One region of the Halobacillus sp. 12SKB genome, then DNA from elsewhere that is predicted to be linked to it. Evidence: riboswitches for the same ligand, from Rfam matches in the RefSeq annotation. Region 1 holds a riboswitch; each other region holds the start of a gene.
The links. Region 1 has a riboswitch for S-adenosylmethionine ahead of ACQ4XT_RS01555 (Na+/H+ antiporter NhaC family protein). Riboswitches for the same ligand answer to the same signal wherever they lie in the genome.
Positions count from the first base shown of each region.

Region 2: it holds a riboswitch for S-adenosylmethionine, as region 1 does, so the genes downstream of both, ACQ4XT_RS14350 (methionine ABC transporter ATP-binding protein) here and ACQ4XT_RS01555 (Na+/H+ antiporter NhaC family protein) in region 1, are expected to answer to the same signal.
Region 3: it holds a riboswitch for S-adenosylmethionine, as region 1 does, so the genes downstream of both, metK (methionine adenosyltransferase) here and ACQ4XT_RS01555 (Na+/H+ antiporter NhaC family protein) in region 1, are expected to answer to the same signal.
Region 4: it holds a riboswitch for S-adenosylmethionine, as region 1 does, so the genes downstream of both, ACQ4XT_RS14470 (homocysteine S-methyltransferase family protein) here and ACQ4XT_RS01555 (Na+/H+ antiporter NhaC family protein) in region 1, are expected to answer to the same signal.

Region 1 covers NZ_JBRFWR010000001.1:303,994-308,702, forward strand. The annotation lists gene ACQ4XT_RS01550 (glycoside hydrolase family 3 protein) at 1-1,179, opposite strand, end outside; gene ACQ4XT_RS01555 (Na+/H+ antiporter NhaC family protein) at 1,511-2,830, opposite strand; SAM riboswitch class I at 2,968-3,075, opposite strand; gene ACQ4XT_RS01560 (ABC transporter substrate-binding protein) at 3,146-4,219, opposite strand; gene ACQ4XT_RS01565 (ABC transporter ATP-binding protein) at 4,247-4,709, opposite strand, start outside.
Region 2 covers NZ_JBRFWR010000001.1:2,890,129-2,894,837, reverse strand. The annotation lists gene ACQ4XT_RS14355 (methionine ABC transporter permease) at 1-396, opposite strand, end outside; gene ACQ4XT_RS14350 (methionine ABC transporter ATP-binding protein) at 356-1,399, opposite strand; SAM riboswitch class I at 1,487-1,592, opposite strand; gene ACQ4XT_RS14345 (iron-containing alcohol dehydrogenase family protein) at 1,737-2,807, shown strand; gene ACQ4XT_RS14340 (FAD-binding oxidoreductase/lyase) at 2,812-4,143, opposite strand; gene ACQ4XT_RS14335 (GNAT family N-acetyltransferase) at 4,148-4,709, opposite strand, start outside.
Region 3 covers NZ_JBRFWR010000001.1:2,137,317-2,142,025, forward strand. The annotation lists gene pckA (phosphoenolpyruvate carboxykinase (ATP)) at 1-1,426, opposite strand, end outside; SAM riboswitch class I at 2,263-2,373, shown strand; gene metK (methionine adenosyltransferase) at 2,655-3,851, shown strand; gene ACQ4XT_RS10320 (gamma carbonic anhydrase) at 3,917-4,432, opposite strand; gene ACQ4XT_RS10325 (alpha/beta hydrolase) at 4,492-4,709, shown strand, end outside.
Region 4 covers NZ_JBRFWR010000001.1:2,911,467-2,916,175, forward strand. The annotation lists gene ACQ4XT_RS14460 (hypothetical protein) at 173-439, shown strand; gene ACQ4XT_RS14465 (DUF4257 domain-containing protein) at 673-1,002, shown strand; gene ACQ4XT_RS14470 (homocysteine S-methyltransferase family protein) at 1,369-2,418, opposite strand; SAM riboswitch class I at 2,601-2,705, opposite strand; gene ACQ4XT_RS14475 (GNAT family N-acetyltransferase) at 3,202-3,684, shown strand; gene ACQ4XT_RS14480 (S66 peptidase family protein) at 3,725-4,636, shown strand; gene ACQ4XT_RS14485 (DUF4037 domain-containing protein) at 4,701-4,709, shown strand, end outside.

The DNA.
Region 1 (4,709 bases):
ATCCTTCTGAGAAATCACTTTCGTATCATCGATTTTCGGAAACGTAATATGGGCGGTCATAACCGCATCAATACCTGCATCCATCGCCTTCTGGAAAGGATACAGTTCAACTTCCTTCAGACGCTCCAGCTCATATGGGACTTCAGGTAGTCCAAGGTGGGAGTCTGTCGCCGTATCCCCATGCCCCGGGAAGTGTTTTGCCGTTGCCGCAACCCCATGTTGCTGCAGCCCTTTCGTATACGCCACACCCATGTTTCCGACAAGTTCCGGATCTTCTCCGAAAGAACGAACGCCGATGACAGGGTTGTCAGGATTATTGTTCACATCCATGACAGGGGCAAAGTTCATGTTGATCCCAAGAGAGGATAGTTCAGCCCCGATCACAGATCCTACGTCTTCAGCGATTTCTTCCGAACGCGTGGCACCTAAGGCCATGTTTCCAGGCATGTCCGTCCCCGATTGAAGACGTGTCACAATCCCGCCTTCCTGGTCAATGGTCATAAGAAGGCCGTATTTTTCGGAGGCTGCTTGATACTCAGAAACAAGCTTCGCTGTTTGTTCTGTTGTTACAACGTTTTCCCGGAATAAAATGACTCCGCCAAGATGATATTTCTGTACCATCTCTTCAATTTCAGGAAGCATTTCCGTCACATTTTCGCCTTCCCATTTCCTAAAATCAGGCATGAGCATCTGACCGATTTTTTCCTCCATTGTCATATTGGAAAGAGCATGTTGGACGAGGTCGTAACGATCACCATCCTGCTTTTTGATGGTCGGTTTAAATTCCGGCTTTCCTTTTTTGAAGTGGTCCGGTTTAAAATCAAGGGCAATCCGATCTTTAAAATCACCGTTCGATACCGTCACCCATGCTCGTCCAGGTTTTCCTGTAAATGTGACCGTACCGTCATCTTCGACAGTAGCAACGTTTGAATTCTTCGATTTCCAAACGAGTCCTTCACTCACTTTAGTGAAATGTCCATCTTCATACACATTCAGTGCGGAAAGAGTAAACTCATTCCCTTCCATCGCTACATCTGCCTGTGGTACATTCTCAAAGATAATTAAATCCGATAATCCGTTACCTTCATCCGCCTCCACCTTTGTACCCATTAACCATGATGGCAGCATCATGCCAATGGTCAGTGTGAAGATCAACATCCATTTGCCCGCCAATCTCATTCGCCATTCCTCCTTGATTTATCTATTTGTAAAAGGTTCCTTCCTATCCAAAAAGACCCTTTTGCAAAACATTTTCGAAAAACAAAGCCCTTCATAATGTCGGTCCAGGAGAAATATTTTTGCAAACGTTTACATTTTGTAATAAAAGCGTAACGGATATAGATATAGTCGTCTATACCACTTAAGGCCCTAATCATTCTATTCACCTCCATTTCCCAAAGCTTTCCTACTATTTCAATAGACTCATTTTAAAATAATATATCAGTTTTTAAAAATTTTAGTGTAAAAAAAATACACATGAAAAGGCACCTGAATCAGGTGCCTTCCCCTCTTAAGAAGCGCTCTTAAACACCGCTTTTCTTTTTTCAACTGTGAACTTCGGATAACGGAAAGCGATCGCTAAAAGACCGGCTCCAGCTGTGAGTATGGGATAAATGCAAAACGGAACAATCGCGACAGGAGATATACTCGCCACACCCGCAACAGCAAGAATCTGCCCGCCATAAGGAATGATTCCCTGCACGGAACTGGCAAAGATGTCGAGAATACTCGCAGAACGTCGTCCTTCAATCCCATATTGATCAGAAATTTGTTTGGCCAGTGGGCCTGCTGTAATGATGGAGATTGTATTGTTCGCTGTAGAAAAGTTGATGGCGGTCACAATCCCTGCAATGCCGAGCTCCCCACCACGATTGGAGTTCACTTTTCTGCTCACGGCCTGCAACAAAAATTCGATGCCTCCATTCGCCCGGATCAATTCCACAAGACCCCCCAGCAAGATCGCGATCATCGCAAGCGTCTGCATGTTCGAAAAGCCATCACCAACGAAGGTGATGAATTCCATGCCGGAAAACTTACCAAGCAGAAGTCCGACTCCGCCGGCAAAAATAATGCCTCCGATCAATACATAGATGACGTTTACTCCAGCAATAGCAAATCCTAGTACACCTAAGTAAGGTGAAATTTCCAAAGTGTTGTACGTGTAGTTCTCATTCAGGCTGGCCGATGCATCCGCCGTCATCACACCAAAAATAACGGCCGTGATGATGGCTGCAGGTAGAACAATAAAGAAATTTGCTTTGAATTTCTCTTTCATTTCCGTACCCTGAGTACGTACAGCGGCAATGGTTGTATCCGATATGACAGAAAGGTTGTCCCCGAACATCGCACCACTGACAATCGCTCCCATGACTAAGGCAAGACCGATGTCTGTCTGCTCGGCTACGCCTACTCCAATCGGTGCAAGGGCAACAACCGTACCTGTGGACGTCCCCATGGATATCGAGATAAAGCAGCCGATGACAAACAATCCGACGACCATCCAGCCGCCAGGCAGGTAGGTTAAGCCGAGATTGACCGTCGATTCAACAGCGCCCATTCCAGACGCTACAGCAGCGAAAGCACCCGCAAGCAGGAAAATAATAACCATTAAGATGATATTGGGGTGCCCTCCCCCTTTCGTCAATTGGGATATTTTCGTTTGAAAATCTGTTTTGCGGTTCATGGCTAAGGCGAAGAGAATCGCAGCGAACAGGGCGACAAGAACTGGCATTTTATAAAAATCACCTATCACAATACCCGATCCGATAAATAGTAAAATAAAGATCGCAAATGGAATGAGTGCGAAAGCGTTGCTCAATGGTTTTGTCATGATTTGACCTCCTTTATTATATAACTCATCAGAATAGTTGGTTTTATCCTGAGAAAAGTCCCTGATCCAAAAGAAGGCGACCATTAAAAAAGAGCCTTCTCACATAAGAAGGCTCTTGAATCGTATCCGTTCATTCCTTCTTATCTCTCAAGCGATCATCACTTGCTGGAATTAGCACCGGCCAACCGATGTTGGTGGTTGCTGAAGCTTCACAGGACCAGTTCCTCTGCTTCTCTTGATAAGAAATATTCAATTGAGTTAATGGTAACTTTACAATAAAAACCATACGAAGACAAGCTTTTTTCAGAAAAAATGTTATCGATCGTAACGCCCGATCACTTCCATCGCTTCTTCCGAAAGAGAGGTGTCGATTGCATCATTGAAGTCAATATCTCCACGGATGGCGCCGTTTGCGTCATACATCTCGAACTGTTTCTTAATATCGTCAATAAACATTTCCCCGTTCGGATCAAGCCCCGTCACACCGACTTTCTTCCAAACTTCTGCGTCCTTCAGCGCTGTGTGTTTCGTCATGATATCAATCACTTCATCCAGACCTTCATCGTGAAGGAATGCATCATTGTAATCACGCACACCCTTCAAATAGGCAGCCATAAAGCGCACAGACACGTCGGTTTCTTTTTCGATGAAATCAGGCGATCCAAGCACCATGGCAATCTGTGCATCCGGAGCGAAATCTGTGGCGTCACCGAAACGAACGTGCAGGTTCTGTGCTTCCCCTTGAGTGATCAATGGCTCGATTTGAAGAGCGGCATCAATCGACTTGTTGCCCATAGCTGCAAGCATGTTTCCAAAGTCAGACATGAGGACGAATTCTACGTCGGATTCGGTTAGACCCGCGTGCTCGAGCATCCGCTGGAAGATATAATCATCCACGGCATTCCTTGATGAAACCGCAATCCGCTTTCCTTTCAAGTCGCTGTACTCTTTGATTTCATCCTGCAGATCTTCACGGATTACAAAGCTGAAATACGAGCTGCCATCAAAATAGTGCCCTTTATCAGCGATGATCTTTACGTCTATGCCCTGGGCGATGGCATTGAAAAAGGAAGCTGTGGAAACGCCCCCGGCAATATCCACTTCACCCGCTGCCAGCGCTGGAAGCATGTCGTCACTATTCGCAAACGTCGTGAACTTTATATCGATATTGTAATCATCAAAATATCCCTTTTCCTCGGCGATATAAAAGCCGGCTCCCGATGCAGCCCCGTCTTCGGCTATGACCACCGTCGCCTCCTTATCCAATGGAGCAAAATCACCGTCGATGATTTCACCGTTGCCCGTACCCTCCCCACTATCCCCGGAGCCACAGCCGAACAATATGAAAATGATAAACAAAAAAGAAAATAGATGACATACTTTTCTCATCATGGGATTCCAATCCCCTTTCTTCCACTATTTGCGCGAACGCTGCACTTCATCCTGAAGATGATTCCAAATCTCGACAAAATGTTCCGCCATCAAAGGATCTGCCCGTACCTGCTCCATATTCCTCGGCCGCGGCAGGTCAATACGCTTTTCATCAATGATAGTGCCGGGCTGCGAGCTCATTAACAGGATTCGATCGCTAAGTAGGAGCGCTTCATCTATGCTATGGGTAATAAATAAGACTGTTTTCTTCGTCTCTGACCAAATATTCAATAATTCTTCCTGCAAAATGAATTTGTTCTGCTCATCCAGTGCAGCAAATGGTTCATCCATGAGAAGGATTTCTGGATCGTTTGCAAACGCTCTGGCAATACTGACGCGCTGCTTCATCCCGCCTGACAACTCTTTTGGATAGAGTTTAGCGAATTTTTCAAGGCCCACTTTGTTCAAATAATAAGCCGTCCGCTCCTTGATCACATCTGAAGGCATA
Region 2 (4,709 bases), 2.6 Mb from region 1:
AGAAGCCCCGCAGGCGATGGCCGCTTCGATCACCCCTTTATCAATATCACGCGCCGATGATTCGACAATCCTCGCGTAAAAAGGGATCGCAGCTACAGAGAGGGCTACGGAAGCCGCTACCGGACCTGTGGTTGATCCGATTAAAAAGTTTGTAAAAGGAAACAGGAAGACAAGTAAAATGATGAACGGAACCGAACGAATCAGGTTCACCACAACGCCCACAATGCTTTTGACGAGTCGATTCTCAAGGAACAGATCACGGTCCGTCACAAATAAGAGCAGCCCGAGCGGAAGACCTGCAATTAAAGCGACGACAAGACCGATGCCCACCATGATCAGTGTTTCCAGGAATGATTTATTCAGCTCTGGCCAGAGATTGATCAGCTGTTCGATCATCTTGCAGCACCTCCACTTCTCCAAGCTTATCTTTCAATTCTTGTATGGCCTGTTTGACGACCTTTTGTTCTCCGGTCAATTCCATCACAAAGGTACCAAGAGCCTGGTCCTGGATGTAATCGATCTTCCCGTGGAGTATGTTAGCCCGTACGTTATACCCTTGTAAGAGGTCTGACACAATAGAATCGTTGGCCGAGTCCCCTTTAAACGTCATATGTACGATGGTTCCTTTCCGCTCTGATAAGACCTTTTCCGGGATCCGGAAGTCGATCACCGTTTGGATGAAGCGTTTCGTCAGTTCGTTTTCAGGCGCAGCGAAGATCTCGTATGTAGACCCCTGTTCCACGATTTTTCCGTCTTCCATAACGGCACAGCGATCACAGATTTCCTTGACGACCTCCATCTCATGGGTGATCAGAACGATCGTTAGGCCGAGTTCACGATTGATCTTTTTCAACAGGTTCAAAATTGATTGCGTCGTATTCGGATCAAGCGCTGAGGTGGCTTCATCACACAAAAGCACCTTAGGGTCATTGGCAAGCGCTCTCGCAATGCTCACTCTCTGCTTCTGTCCCCCACTCAACTGGGCCGGATACTGATCGGCTTTATCTGAGAGACCGACAAGCTCCAGCAATTCCTGTGCCCTTCTTTTTCTTTCCTGACGGTTGACGCCTGAAGCTTTCAGTGCAAAAGCCACATTTTCTAAAACGGTTTTCGCCATCGCGAGGTGAAAACCTTGAAAGATCATGCCAATCGATTGCCTCGCCTTTCTTAGTTCCTTGGCATTCAAGGTCATGAGATCGATTCCATCCACCATGACCTTCCCTTCTGTCGGGCGTTCCAGAATGTTCATGCATCGCAGCAGGGTGCTTTTCCCAGCCCCGCTGTACCCGACGACTCCAAAAATCTCACCTTTCTTGATGTCCAAGGAGACGTCATCGACTCCGATTACGGTTTTTCCCTTGGATTGATAGACTTTGCTCAGTTGTTCCAATGAAATCATCGGCTTCCCCCCTCATTCACAATTTCAAGTCCTACAAAAAAACTCCCGCCCTTTACGGGAGAGAGTTTCGCATGAAAGACTGCCAAACTCTTATCTCCCAGAATAAAAATATTCTGCAGGAATTAGCACCACTCCATTTGGAAGGTTGCTGTGATATCTACGGGCCTTCTCCCTCAATCACTCTCGATAAGAATTTCGTTTATGTTTTAACACTTTAACGCATGTGATAGGGTTTGTAAATAATTTTCTCAATTTTTTAAATTATATTTTTTCAACATTGACATTCGATTTTCAGGTATGGATAATAATGGGCATATCTTAGAGGGGGGAATGTTCAATGGAACCGATCCAAGTCCAGGGAGCGCCGACCTATTACCGGTGCGAACCAGGCGTGTTGAAACAAGTGCCTGAACTCGCGAAGGGTGAAAAGTTCAAGCATGGCACCATCATCCACGGCAGTGATTCGTGGAACATGGCCGAACCTTATATGCCTGAATTTCCATTCGCAGTCGAAACAATCCGGTATGAGGGGGAATGCACACATCAAGAAGTAGAAAGAATCGGGGAGAACATCACATCCACTGATGTCCTGATCGGTGTTGGAGGCGGGAAAATCCTTGACCTCGCGAAAGCATGCGGGGATCACCTGGATCTCCCTGTTATTCTGATTCCCACCTTGGTATCCAACTGTGCCGCTTGGACGCCATTGAGTGTTTTTTATGATGAGGATGGGAATTTCCATGAATATACCATTTTCAAAAGAAGTACATACATGGTTTTCATAGATCCGGATATGCTCGCTCACTCTCCAGTCAAATATCTCCGTGCGGGAATTGGGGATACGATTGCCAAATGGTATGAAGCAGATGTTTTGACAAAACATTTAAAAGAAAAACCCCTCCCCTTGGAAATTGCCCTTCACGCAGCAAAATTGTGTAGAGACATTCTATTTCAGGAAGGAAAAGATGCCGTACTTGCCAATGAAAAAGCTCAATGCACGACCGCTTTTACCCGTGTCGCTGAAACGATCATCATGGCTGGAGGTATGGTCGGGGGGTACGGGGATGGATACGGCCGGATCTCCGGTGCGCACTCCATCCACAATGGACTGACGAAAGTGCCGGGGACACATGCGTTTCTGCATGGAGAAAAAGTAGCTTACGGCATCCTCGTCCAGCTGGCTCTTGAAGGGGAAACAGAACAAATCCAGCAGCTGATCCCTTTTTACAAATCCATGCGTCTGCCTCTCTCACTCAAGGATCTAGATGCAGATTCTTTGGATGATATTGATACCATCTCCTACTATTCCACACGTCCAAGTGAATCGATTCACCTCATGGGTCTTCAAACGGAAGCAAGAGTGAAAGAAGCGATCCTGACCGTAGAGAAAAGCTTAGCCTCAAGGTAAAAGGCTAAGCTTTCATACAACGGGCCAAGTAAATGCCGCTCGCCGCCGCCTGTGACAACGAGTGCGTCTCCCCCGAGCAGTCCCCGATCAAGTACAGCCCTGGCAGCTCTGTTTCAAAGTGCTCATCCGTATAAATCTTCGCTTCATAAAACTTGCTGTCCAGCCCATAAAGGATGGTGTCACGATCGATTTTCTCCCCAAGCAGCCCTTCCAACGCTTCGAAAAACTCCAGCAGCGCTTCTAGATAAAGAGGCGGAACTTCTTTTTGGAGATCTCCAGCTTCTGCCTCCAAAGAGGGATGGATCACACCTGAAGAAAGGTGATCCGACGGTTTTCCTTCCAATAGATCTCCCAACTTTTGCGCCACAATCCTTCCTTTCCCCTGATTGATGCCTCCAATGACACGCTGAGCTTCCGTCATGGCTCTGATTTGATCTTTGAAGTACCGCGGCACGAAAAGAGTGAAATTCAAATTCTGACTCGGTTCCTCCTCGTTCTGGTTCTGACCATCTGCCATCACCAGGCCATGTTGATACTTGCGTACGATCCTTCCGCGCGGATTCATGCAGTAGGTGGTTGCGGAGTAACGATCGGTTATGTAATGCAGTTTCGTTTCAAAGGTTTCCTGAAGGATGGCATCGAGCTGACTGCCGCGCATCTCCACCCGGATCCCCAAGTCCAACCTTGTCTCGCCTGCCTTCAGCCCTAATTCTGCTGTCATGGGTTTCAGCCAGTCACTCCCACTCATTCCTGTCGCGAACACAACTTTCCTGCTTTGGAACCGGCCGTGGTTGGTATCGATCGAGAACAGGCCTTTTTCTTTTGTGACTGCTGTGACATCCGCTTCAAAAGTGAAGGTCATCTTATCAGACATCTCCTCATACATGCGTTGAAAGATCCCCCGGGCGAGCTGTGTCCCCAAATGGCGCACTTCTGTCGAGAACACTCGTAAGGAATGCTGGGCTGCTTGTGCAGAGAGTTTCTCATTTTTCGTACTGTATCTCTCCACATGGCCGCCCCCATAAGAACACAAAAGCTCATCGACCTCTTCCATGAGCGCGAGCGTTTCTTTTTCTCCGATCTTCCTTCCCAACTGTCCGCCAAAGTCGTTCGTATAATTGAATTTCCCTTCTGATTTCCCCAACCCTGCAAATCCGACGTACCGATCACAAGGCCCTTCACACGTACACGCTTCCTTCTGTAATCCACACGTCCGTTCAACCAGAGGTTTCCCTTTATCGATCACATGAATATTCATTTCCGGATGTTCTTTTGCTAACGTGTAAGCAAGGAATACACCACTGACACCGGCACCAATGATCGTCACGTCATACACAGGATCACTCCCCTTTTTCACGGACTTTGGCATAGATGCACGTATCGGTCAAACGCTTCCCATCTACAGACAGATCATCGTTGCGCAGGATTCCTTCAAGCTCAAAACCGAGAGACTCCGGAATGGCGCGGCTTCTTTTATTTTCTGATTCGCAGCGGATTTCCACACGGGCACCGCCTAAATCATCCAAGGCATACACCGTCAAAGCCTCCACCGCTTCCCGCATGTATCCTTTTCCACTGTGAGCGGTATCCATCCAGTAGCCGATTTCGAACTTCGGCACATCCCAGTCCATCCGATGAAAGCCTGTCGAGCCAACGAATGTCCGGTCCTCTTTCAGAAACACGAGATACCTTAAGTTCTGCCGCAGCAAAAACTTCGCGTGCGCTTCCCTCGCGTTTGATTCTGTGTCTTCGACGGTCGGCGTCTCCTGGACGAACCCGAGCCATGGTTTCAGTTCATTCACAGACCTTTGAATCGCTGCATTGACGGCTGTTCCGTCGCCCGGTTCCGGCATTTTCAAAAGCAGCCGTTCTGTTTCTATATGTGTTTTGACGTCTCGCATA
Region 3 (4,709 bases), 1.8 Mb from region 1:
GGCAGTGTGTAGGAATATTCAAACCAAAAAATGGATCTTGATAAGTTTCAGCAGAGCTTAACTCTCCCTCCAGTGCGGCATGAATCATGGATCTTGTGTAGGCCAGTTTAATTCGCTGCCCTTCCCCGTAAGATCCTCCTGACCAGCCTGTGTTGACCAAATAAACATCTGCGTTGAATTGGTCAATCTTTTCCCCGAGCATTTCTGCATAAGTGGATGGCGGGAGAGGAAGGAACGGTGAACCGAAGCAGGCAGAAAATGTAGCTTGTGGTTCTGTGATTCCTCGTTCAGTTCCTGCTAGTTTACTAGTGTATCCACTCAAGAAATGGTACATGGCCTGTTCTTTTGTCAACTTACTGATTGGTGGAAGGACACCTGTCGCATCAGCTGTTAAAAAAATAATGGCGTTTGGATGACCGGCGATACTCGGTTGTACAGTATTATCGATATGCTCTAATGGATAAGCGGCCCGTGTATTTTCAGTGAGACTTGTGTCATTGTAGTCTGGCTGGTGGGTCTGTGGATCAAGCACTACGTTTTCCAGGACAGATCCGAAATGAATGGCATCAAAGATCTGGGGTTCCTTTTCTTGAGAAAGGTTGATACATTTCGCGTAACATCCACCCTCAATATTAAAAATCCCGTAGTTTGACCATGCATGTTCATCATCACCAATCAACCGACGTTGTGGGTCCGCTGATAATGTTGTCTTTCCTGTTCCGGAAAGTCCGAAGAATAAAGCCACATCTCCCTCTTTACCTACGTTCGCTGAGCAGTGCATTGGGAGAACGTTCTTCTCGGGAAGAATATAGTTCATGACAGAGAAGATGGACTTTTTGATTTCTCCGGCATATTCCGTGCCACCAATTAAAACGATGCGGTGTTTAAAAGAGATCATGATGAATGCTTCTGAGTTCGTTCCATCAGCTTCAGGATCAGCTTTAAAGGTTGGAGCAGAAATTACAGTAAACTCCGCTTCATGATCTTCTATTTCCTGTTCATCTGGACGAATGAACATTTGCTGTGCGAATAAGTTGTGCCAGGCGAACTCTGTAAGTACCTGAAGAGGAAGACGATGCTTTTCATCTGCCCCCGCAAAGCCCTTAAAGACAAAAAGTTCATTCCGTTCTTTCAAATAATCCAATACTTTATGATATAGTTTTACAAACGTTTGATCATCTATGGGCTGGTTGACAGCTCCCCAGTGGACTTTATCTTGTGTGATATCATCCTGAACGATGAATTTATCTTTCGGAGATCTACCAGTATAAGTACCCGTCGTTGCCTGGATGGCCCCTTTTTCTGTCAGGGTACCTTCATTACGGTATAAAATCTTTTCCACTAAATGTGGAACAGATAGCTGGTGGTGGACATGTTCTTGGGCAAGTAAAAGATTCAGTTCAGACATTTGATTAATGGTACTCATATGTGTCGACCCGCCTTTGCATTTATTATGATCAACCTAATGTGAGATTAGTATAACACATTGATTTCTTTAGTCCATACTATACGTGAAAAAGCTTACATTTTATTTATTCTGAATTATCAAACTGAAAACCTGCTCTTTTGTTCAACAATCTGGAAGGATTGTGAAAGACTCAGACTCGAGATGTTTCGGGGGTTCGTTGCCTTGTGAGCGCCTGGGTTGGCTGGGAAGCTACTCGCTTTCCTGTGGGGGAGTGCCGAGCTTCCTCGGACTTCGTCCTGCGGGATCTCGCCGATCTCCTTTCTCCCACGGGAGTCTCGCAGCTTCCCAGCCAACCCATTCTTCGTATGCGGGTAACGAACCCCTACACCGGGGGAGACTGCCTTCCACTACCCTGGTTTTATATGCATAAAGCGCTCTATAACAAGCTTTTCACGTGCAGGATAGCGTACTTAGGGGATTATTCCTCTCCAATTACCAAGTGTATGAAAGCCGGTAATTATATGGCAAAGGGGCGGAGGGGGATGGCGAGACTCCTGCGGGAGAAAAGTGCATGGTGAGACCCCACAGGACGCAGTCCGAGGAGGCTCACCGCGCTTCCGCGGAAAGCGAGTCATCCCCCGCAGCCCCAACCCACTGCACAAACATCTCGAAACTGAGTCTTCAAGAAAAGGGAGATTATATGGAAGAGTGAGATATTCTTTACTTTGAAAAAAGTTTCTAATAATATATGTGAATTTCATTCAAACGTTTACTAAATACGAATACGTTAGAATGAGGTGGAATTCAATTGACATTAAATGAGGTTTTCGATACGATAACGGAGAACGGATACTCTCTTATCCAGAGTTGGTGGAGGGACAGGCCCTTTGAAACCCAGCAACCGTCATGCACATGACACGGTGCTAACCTGAAGCAAGGAGGACATGCTCCTTGGACGATAAGAGCGAAAGGAAGCAGCCCCTTTCCTCGAATAGGAAAGGTTTTTTCTTTTTATAAGGCTTTTTTTTCAAACAGAGGGATGAGATCGATTCATCCACTCATTAAAACTCAGCCTTTAATGAAGAAATATTCGAACAGGATAACCTGTAGATATTCCTATGTAATTGCTCCATTGGTTGTGAAAAGAGGCAACATGAACATATATGAAACGTATAAAAGTTTCTGCACATACTGGTAAAGAGTTCCGTCTAATACTTTGTACTTACAGAAGGAGGAGTTTTTAAGAATGCCTGCAAACCGCCGGTTATTCACATCAGAATCTGTCACGGAGGGTCATCCGGACAAAATTTGTGACCAGATTTCTGATGCGATATTAGATGAAATTTTAAAAAACGACCCTAACGCGAGGGTTGCATGTGAGACAACAGTGACAACGGGACTTGTACTGGTTTCTGGTGAGATTAGTACAAATACTTACGTGGATATTCCATCCATCGTACGTCAGACGATCAAAGATATCGGATATACTCGTGCGAAGTACGGGTTTGATGCGGATACATGTGCTGTTCTGACTGCGATTGATGAGCAATCCCCTGATATTGCAGGAGGCGTGGACGTTGCTCTTGAATCCCGTGAAGGAAAAATGAGTGACGATGAAATCGAATCGATTGGTGCAGGAGACCAGGGGTTGATGTTTGGTTTTGCTAATAATGAAACCAAAGAATTGATGCCTCTTCCAATCTCCTTGGCTCATAAACTATCGAAACGTCTTTCTGATGTGAGAAATGATGGTACACTTGATTACCTTCGTCCAGATGGGAAAACACAGGTGACGGTGGAGTACGACGAAAATGATCAGCCAGTGCGTGTGGATACAATCGTTATTTCTACCCAGCATGCTGAAGAAGTGACTCTGCAACAGATCCAGGAAGATTTGAAGAAACATGTGATTGGGCCGATCGTGCCTGAAGGATATATTGATGAACAGACGAAATACTTTATTAACCCGACCGGACGCTTCGTCATTGGAGGTCCACAAGGTGACGCCGGGCTAACCGGAAGAAAGATTATCGTCGACACATATGGTGGCTATGCTCGTCATGGAGGGGGAGCCTTCAGTGGTAAAGATGCTACGAAAGTAGACCGTTCGGCTGCTTATGCTGCCCGTTATGTTGCGAAAAATATTGTAGCTGCAGGACTTGCGGACTCTGTTGAAGTTCAGCTTGCTTATGCCATCGGTGTGGCGCAGCCTGTTTCTATTGCCATTAACACGAATGGAACAGGTACTGTTTCTGAGGAGCAGCTGGTGGAAGCTGTCCGTGAACTATTCGACCTTCGTCCAGCAGGAATTATTAAGATGTTGGACCTGCGTCGTCCTATTTATCGTCAAACGGCTGCTTACGGTCACTTCGGACGTACGGATGTGGAGTTCCCTTGGGAGCGTACAGATAAAGCAGAAGAATTGAAGGCGCGCTGTCAATAATTAAAAAAACCGTTCCAAACTTTTGTTTGGAACGGTTTTTTCGTTCAAGTGTTTGATTTGTTGCCTTATGATTCTCGTAGTTCCTTATAATATTGCCCTTTTTCCACATAACTCTTTCTGATCCTGTTCAGTTCTTTTATGTCTTCTTCATTTAGGTCTCTTATGACTTTGGCCGGCCGGCCGAAAGCGAGAGTGTTTGGTGGAATGACTTTCCCGGGGGGAACAAGACTCCCGGCGCCGATGAAAGCTTGTTCACCAATAACAGCGCCATCAAGAATAAGAGATCCCATGCCGATCAGCGCGTTTTCTTTTATATGGGCGGAATGTAAAGTGACTTGGTGGCCGACGGTTACTCCGTCCTCAATGATTAATGGTTTGTCTGGGCTTTGATGTAAAAGGCTTAAATCTTGAATGTTGGTGTTCTTGCCAATATGTACGGGAGCTACATCTCCTCTGATCACAGTCTTGAACCAAACGCTGGCATTTTCCTGGATGGTTACATCCCCTGTGATCACAGCATCTTCTGCAACATAGGCACTCGGATGTATGTCAGGTACCTTTCCTTTATATTCGCAAATCATGAAAAACCCCCTTATACTAATACTATTGATAGTATAGCAGAAGAAAAGAGGGAGATGCTGTGAAGAAAGTAGAATCAGTCAATGATCGTGCAACGGTAGTGCTCGTTCATGGGGCCTTTGAACATTCAGGTCGGTATCATGAACTGGTCGACCAACTTCAAAAGGATGGGTATTCCGTTATTTATGGGGACCTGCCAGGTCAGGGGCGTTCTCCAGGGAAGAGTGGCCATATCCGTTCTTTTCAGGATTATATCCATACCATTATGAACTGGATTCA
Region 4 (4,709 bases), 2.6 Mb from region 1:
AAAAAGATTTGTATAAATGATGAGGGACTAACTATATCCGTTAGAAAATCTTGTATAATGGGTATGAAGTATAAATCGGTGTACAAGACAAAATCCATTTCGTTTTTGAAGAGAATCTGTTTTTTTAGTGTTATGCGCCCGTTCAGTAACAATAAAGAGGAGGTGCCGGTGATTGAATATGATGAATGAAAAAGAGACCTATGACGATCTAATGAATGCCTTTAAAAATGCACAATCGATAGAGGAAACCCGTTTTTATTTTGTAGAAATCCAACAGTACTTAGATAATCTTCAATCAACCAACGAGCTGTCCATAACGAAGCGCCAATTGGAAGAGTACCAACGGTTGAGAAAGGAATTGGTTGACTCTACGTCGAAGAAGGAAGTCAGGTATTATGAAGATCAGATCCATGAATGGTTAAATAAAATACATCTCTAGACTGGTATAAGTTGTTATTGCAGACATTATTTTGCAAAATAGTATTTATTTTCTGATAATAATAGTGTACACTATTACTACGGTGTTCATTATAGTGGGATACCTGTATTTAAAAAAATAACGGACTTAAACGGAGCGGCGAGCTTGGTTGAGGATTTAGTGCATAGTAGCGTATGTTTCTAAGTTTCTTTCTACCAACTGCCGCTCTTTTTAGTCTAGGGGGAAAATTTCTTATGAATACGATACTTATTGCTGGGTGTATCGGGGGGATGACAGGCATTGTCTCTCATTTAATGAGAAATGGAAAGGTGCTGATCTTCCCTAAAAAAAGAAAACGGCCCAAGGGAATTTATTTAGGGTTCCTGGCAGATTTCCTTATCGGGGCGGCAGCTTCAGTTTTCGCCGTTACTTATATTATCCCTGAGCCTGAGGTATTAAGGTCGCTGATTGGCATTTCTATATTAGCGGGGATGACAGCGGAAAATGTATTATTAAAAAGAGAATTGAATGTGGAAAAAGCGAAAGTAGAAGGATTGGATCGGATCAATCAAAGATTAAAATAGATATTTTCTAATCCAATCCTTATTTTTTCTTCAGAGTTGATCTCCTCTGGAATCCTCCTTTTCTACCATTCCTACAAAAATGCCCCCGCTTTTATCCCATCATTACGTTAACAGTCAGGTAAGGTCATTTTTTTGTTATGCCTTGATCCAGCTCTTTCTGACTACTGAAACCGTTACTAAAACCAGTACGTGTCATGAACTGCACTATAGGAAGACTGAAAGCTCCTGTAATGGAAGGGAATTGCAGTCTAGTACATAGCCTCAGATAGAAAGCGGAATGCTGGATGACCCTTTGTTCCGCGTAAAGTAATGCAAATAGGTGAAACTTAAAAAAACGCCTGTCCGTATTTCGGACAGGCGTTTGACTCACGCTTTAGTCTTATAAGAGGTGATGTGATCCTGCAGCGTGTCGTCATTGCCGAACAGGAAGTGTTTTTCCATATCCGGGGAATACCTGGAGTTTACAGCTGTACGGCCGACGGATTCTGCTACTTCACGAAGCATGGCAGGAGAAGCTCCACAGCAGAGTCCCAGGTAGTTCACACCAATGCTGTGCGCTTCTTTGGCCCATTCCGCAAGTTCATACCTGTTCGTGTAGAGCGGGTCCAGGGACGTTGGGAACGTGGTTTCCGTTGGAAGTGTACAGGCACAGCCCCCGTCCGGCAGGTTGAAGAAGGTCGGGTGTTCTTCCGTCGTGCGGTAAGGGATGGGAAGGGCACCTACATAACCGTCCACTGTTTGACGGATCTTTTCTACATATGGCTGCATTGTCGCTGGGCCGCGGAAGCAGTTCATACCGACGACAAGCGCGCCTTTTTCTTCTAATAAGCGGCAGGCTTCTTCCACTTCATAGCCATCCCGGAGAATATTTTCCCCCATCAGACCGAATGTGATCACGGCAGGCAAATCTTGTTTTTGAATTTCCTCGAGAGCAATCAGCGCTTCTTCGTAATAATAGAAGGTCTCGCCATTCACAAAATCCACGCCTTCTTCCTTACACCAGCCGATCATCTCCCCAAACATGCTTCTTGTTTTTTCAACAGCTTCAGGATCATCAGGGTTGAACAAGTTCGTGTTGGAAATGTTCCCGGCAACAAGGGCTTCTTCCTCCGGGTGCTCCTGAGCTACTTCTTTGGCCAGGCGGATGGCCTGACGGTTAAGCGGCTCTAATAGGTCCTCTTTGCCGATGATTCTCATTTTCTCTCGGTGGCCGTTATAGGTGAAGGCCAAGACGACGTCCGAGCCTGCGAGCATAAAGTCACGGTACGTCTGTTTCAATGCCTGTGGGTTATCAAGGGCTACTTCAGGTACAAAGGAGCCGGCCTGTAAATAGCCGCGGCGCTCCAGTTCGAATAAGTATCCTTCTCCACAAATGACGGGTCCATCCTGTAATCTCTGTTCTAATGATCGTTTCATTTCATTCCACAACCTTTCCATTTTGTATGAGTCTTTTATTAGAAAGCTAGCCCCTTCTGACAGGGACACGCTGACTTTCTGCCTTGCATGAGCTGACATTGGTTCAACTCTGTTCAGAAATCATTTTCTTCAAAAAAATAAAGGACCTCCTTGGATAAGGGGTCCTTTGTGTATAAAGAGTCTCCTTATCTTCAAGGTAGAACAACTACCTTCTGGATTTAGCACCGTGCCAATGGCTGGTTGCTGAGGTATCAAAGGGCCAGTCCCTACACCTCTCTGGATAAGTTTCATAATTATGTAGTTTTAGGAAAAGCAGTTGGACACGTCGTAAAGCGTATCCTCAAATCAAAAGTGGAGTTTATCATTTCGCTTGCGATTTACAATACAGGAAAATGAAAGAAGAATCAATGGAATTTTCAGAAAAAGTTTCGGGATTCTGTTTAAAAGTACCTGAGCTCTTTCCACAAAAAAAGAAACTTATGGTAATCTTGGTTTGAAGACTTAAACAGGTCCTACCTTTTATGAGCCCGCAATTGAACGAAAGAACCGTTCCCTTACCTATGGTTTAATCCCTCAACCATACCAGTCAAGCTTAAGAGATTGATGAATGGCATGAGAGAAATATACTGAAGTATAAAAGCGCTTGTTTCATTACCAACCTTGTCATGCCTGGATACCAGTGATGATGGCACGAACGTTCCTTTTTTTATCAAAAAATCGGCGGACTAATAAAAATATCTAAGTTGAATAAGTAGGGCAAGTAAGTGACTAGGGGGAGAGAAAATGGATCTATCTATTCGAAGAGCCGAGGAGAGCGATTATGAGTCATTGCTGCCTCTATTTAGGCAGGTTCATGAATTCCACGTTCGTGTAAGACCGGATTTGTACAAAGAGAATGCAACTCCAGTCGAGAGAGAGTTCTTTGAAAGCCAGGTGATGGATAACAAACAGCACATGTTTGTGGCTATCTTAAGCAATGAGATCGTGGGAGTTGTAGTGACTAAGGAAGAGGAAACACCTGAGAATTCTTTTGTCAAAGCGAGAAAGGTTTTATCTATCCATAGTTTATGCGTTTCTGAAATGCATAGAAACAAGGGGATTGGAAAAAAACTAGTTGCCCACGTTTTTGATTTCGGACGTAGCCTCAAGGTCGATCGTGTTGAACTGGGAGTATCTGAGGAAAATACTGCTGCCATAGAATTTTATCGGTCTATGGGGATGACAACAAAGAGTAGAAAAATGGAGATGAAATTCAACTTAGCTTAATCGTTGTTCCATTTCCATTAACCAGAAAGTGAGGGATATTATGATTAACCCCCGTGCTTTACAAGAGGGGGATCGGGTAGCAGTGATTGCACCGGCGGGACCTCCGGATCGGGAGCAATTAAGCCAGGGGATACGTGTGTTGGAAAAAATGGATCTTGAAGTCATCATTGGACGCCATGTGTTCCAAACCGATGAAGAGCATGCAACGGTCGATCAAAAGCGACTTGCTGATTTACATGAGGCCTTTAACGACCCTGCAATCCGCGGAATTTTTTGCACCAATGGAGGGTTCGGCACAGCGAAGCTTGCACCTATGATTGATTACGAAAAGATAAAAAGTAACCCTAAAATATTCTGGGGATACAGTGATTTAACGTACCTGCTTCATGCTATTTACAATTTCAGTGGTCTGGTGACTTTCCACGGGCCTATGGTGGCCTCTGATCTTAATGATGAACAGCGAACAAAAGAGACAGTATCATCGTTTTCATCTCTGTTTACAGGCGAGATGATGACCTATGATTCTAACCGATCAACTCTCAACACGCTCGCCCATGGTACGGGAGAGGGACGTTTAGTGGGAGGGAATTTAACACTCCTCACCAACGGTTTGGGCACGCCTTACCAAGTGGACACAGCTGGCGCCATCTTACTACTTGAGGAAGTTGCAGAACCACCGTTTCTTATCGATTTGAAGCTTACTCATCTTAAACAAGCGGGTGTCTTCAATGACGTTCAAGGTGTCGTATTAGGGAATTTCCAGGTGGAAACAGAAGAAGAAACGGAGTTGAAAAAAGTGCTTCACCGTTTCTTCGCCGGTTCTCCATTTCCTGTTGTTGAGAACTTTCACTTTGGTCATTGCCAGCCGAATTATGGTGTACCGTTTGGGGTAAACGCGAAGCTCACGACGTCGCCGCCTCGATTGGTCGTTGATTCAGGAGTGAACTATTGATTTCGAACAACAATCTATATGTTGAAAAAGTTATGTAACGTAACAATTGGAGGTTGGAATGAAATTGGATTTA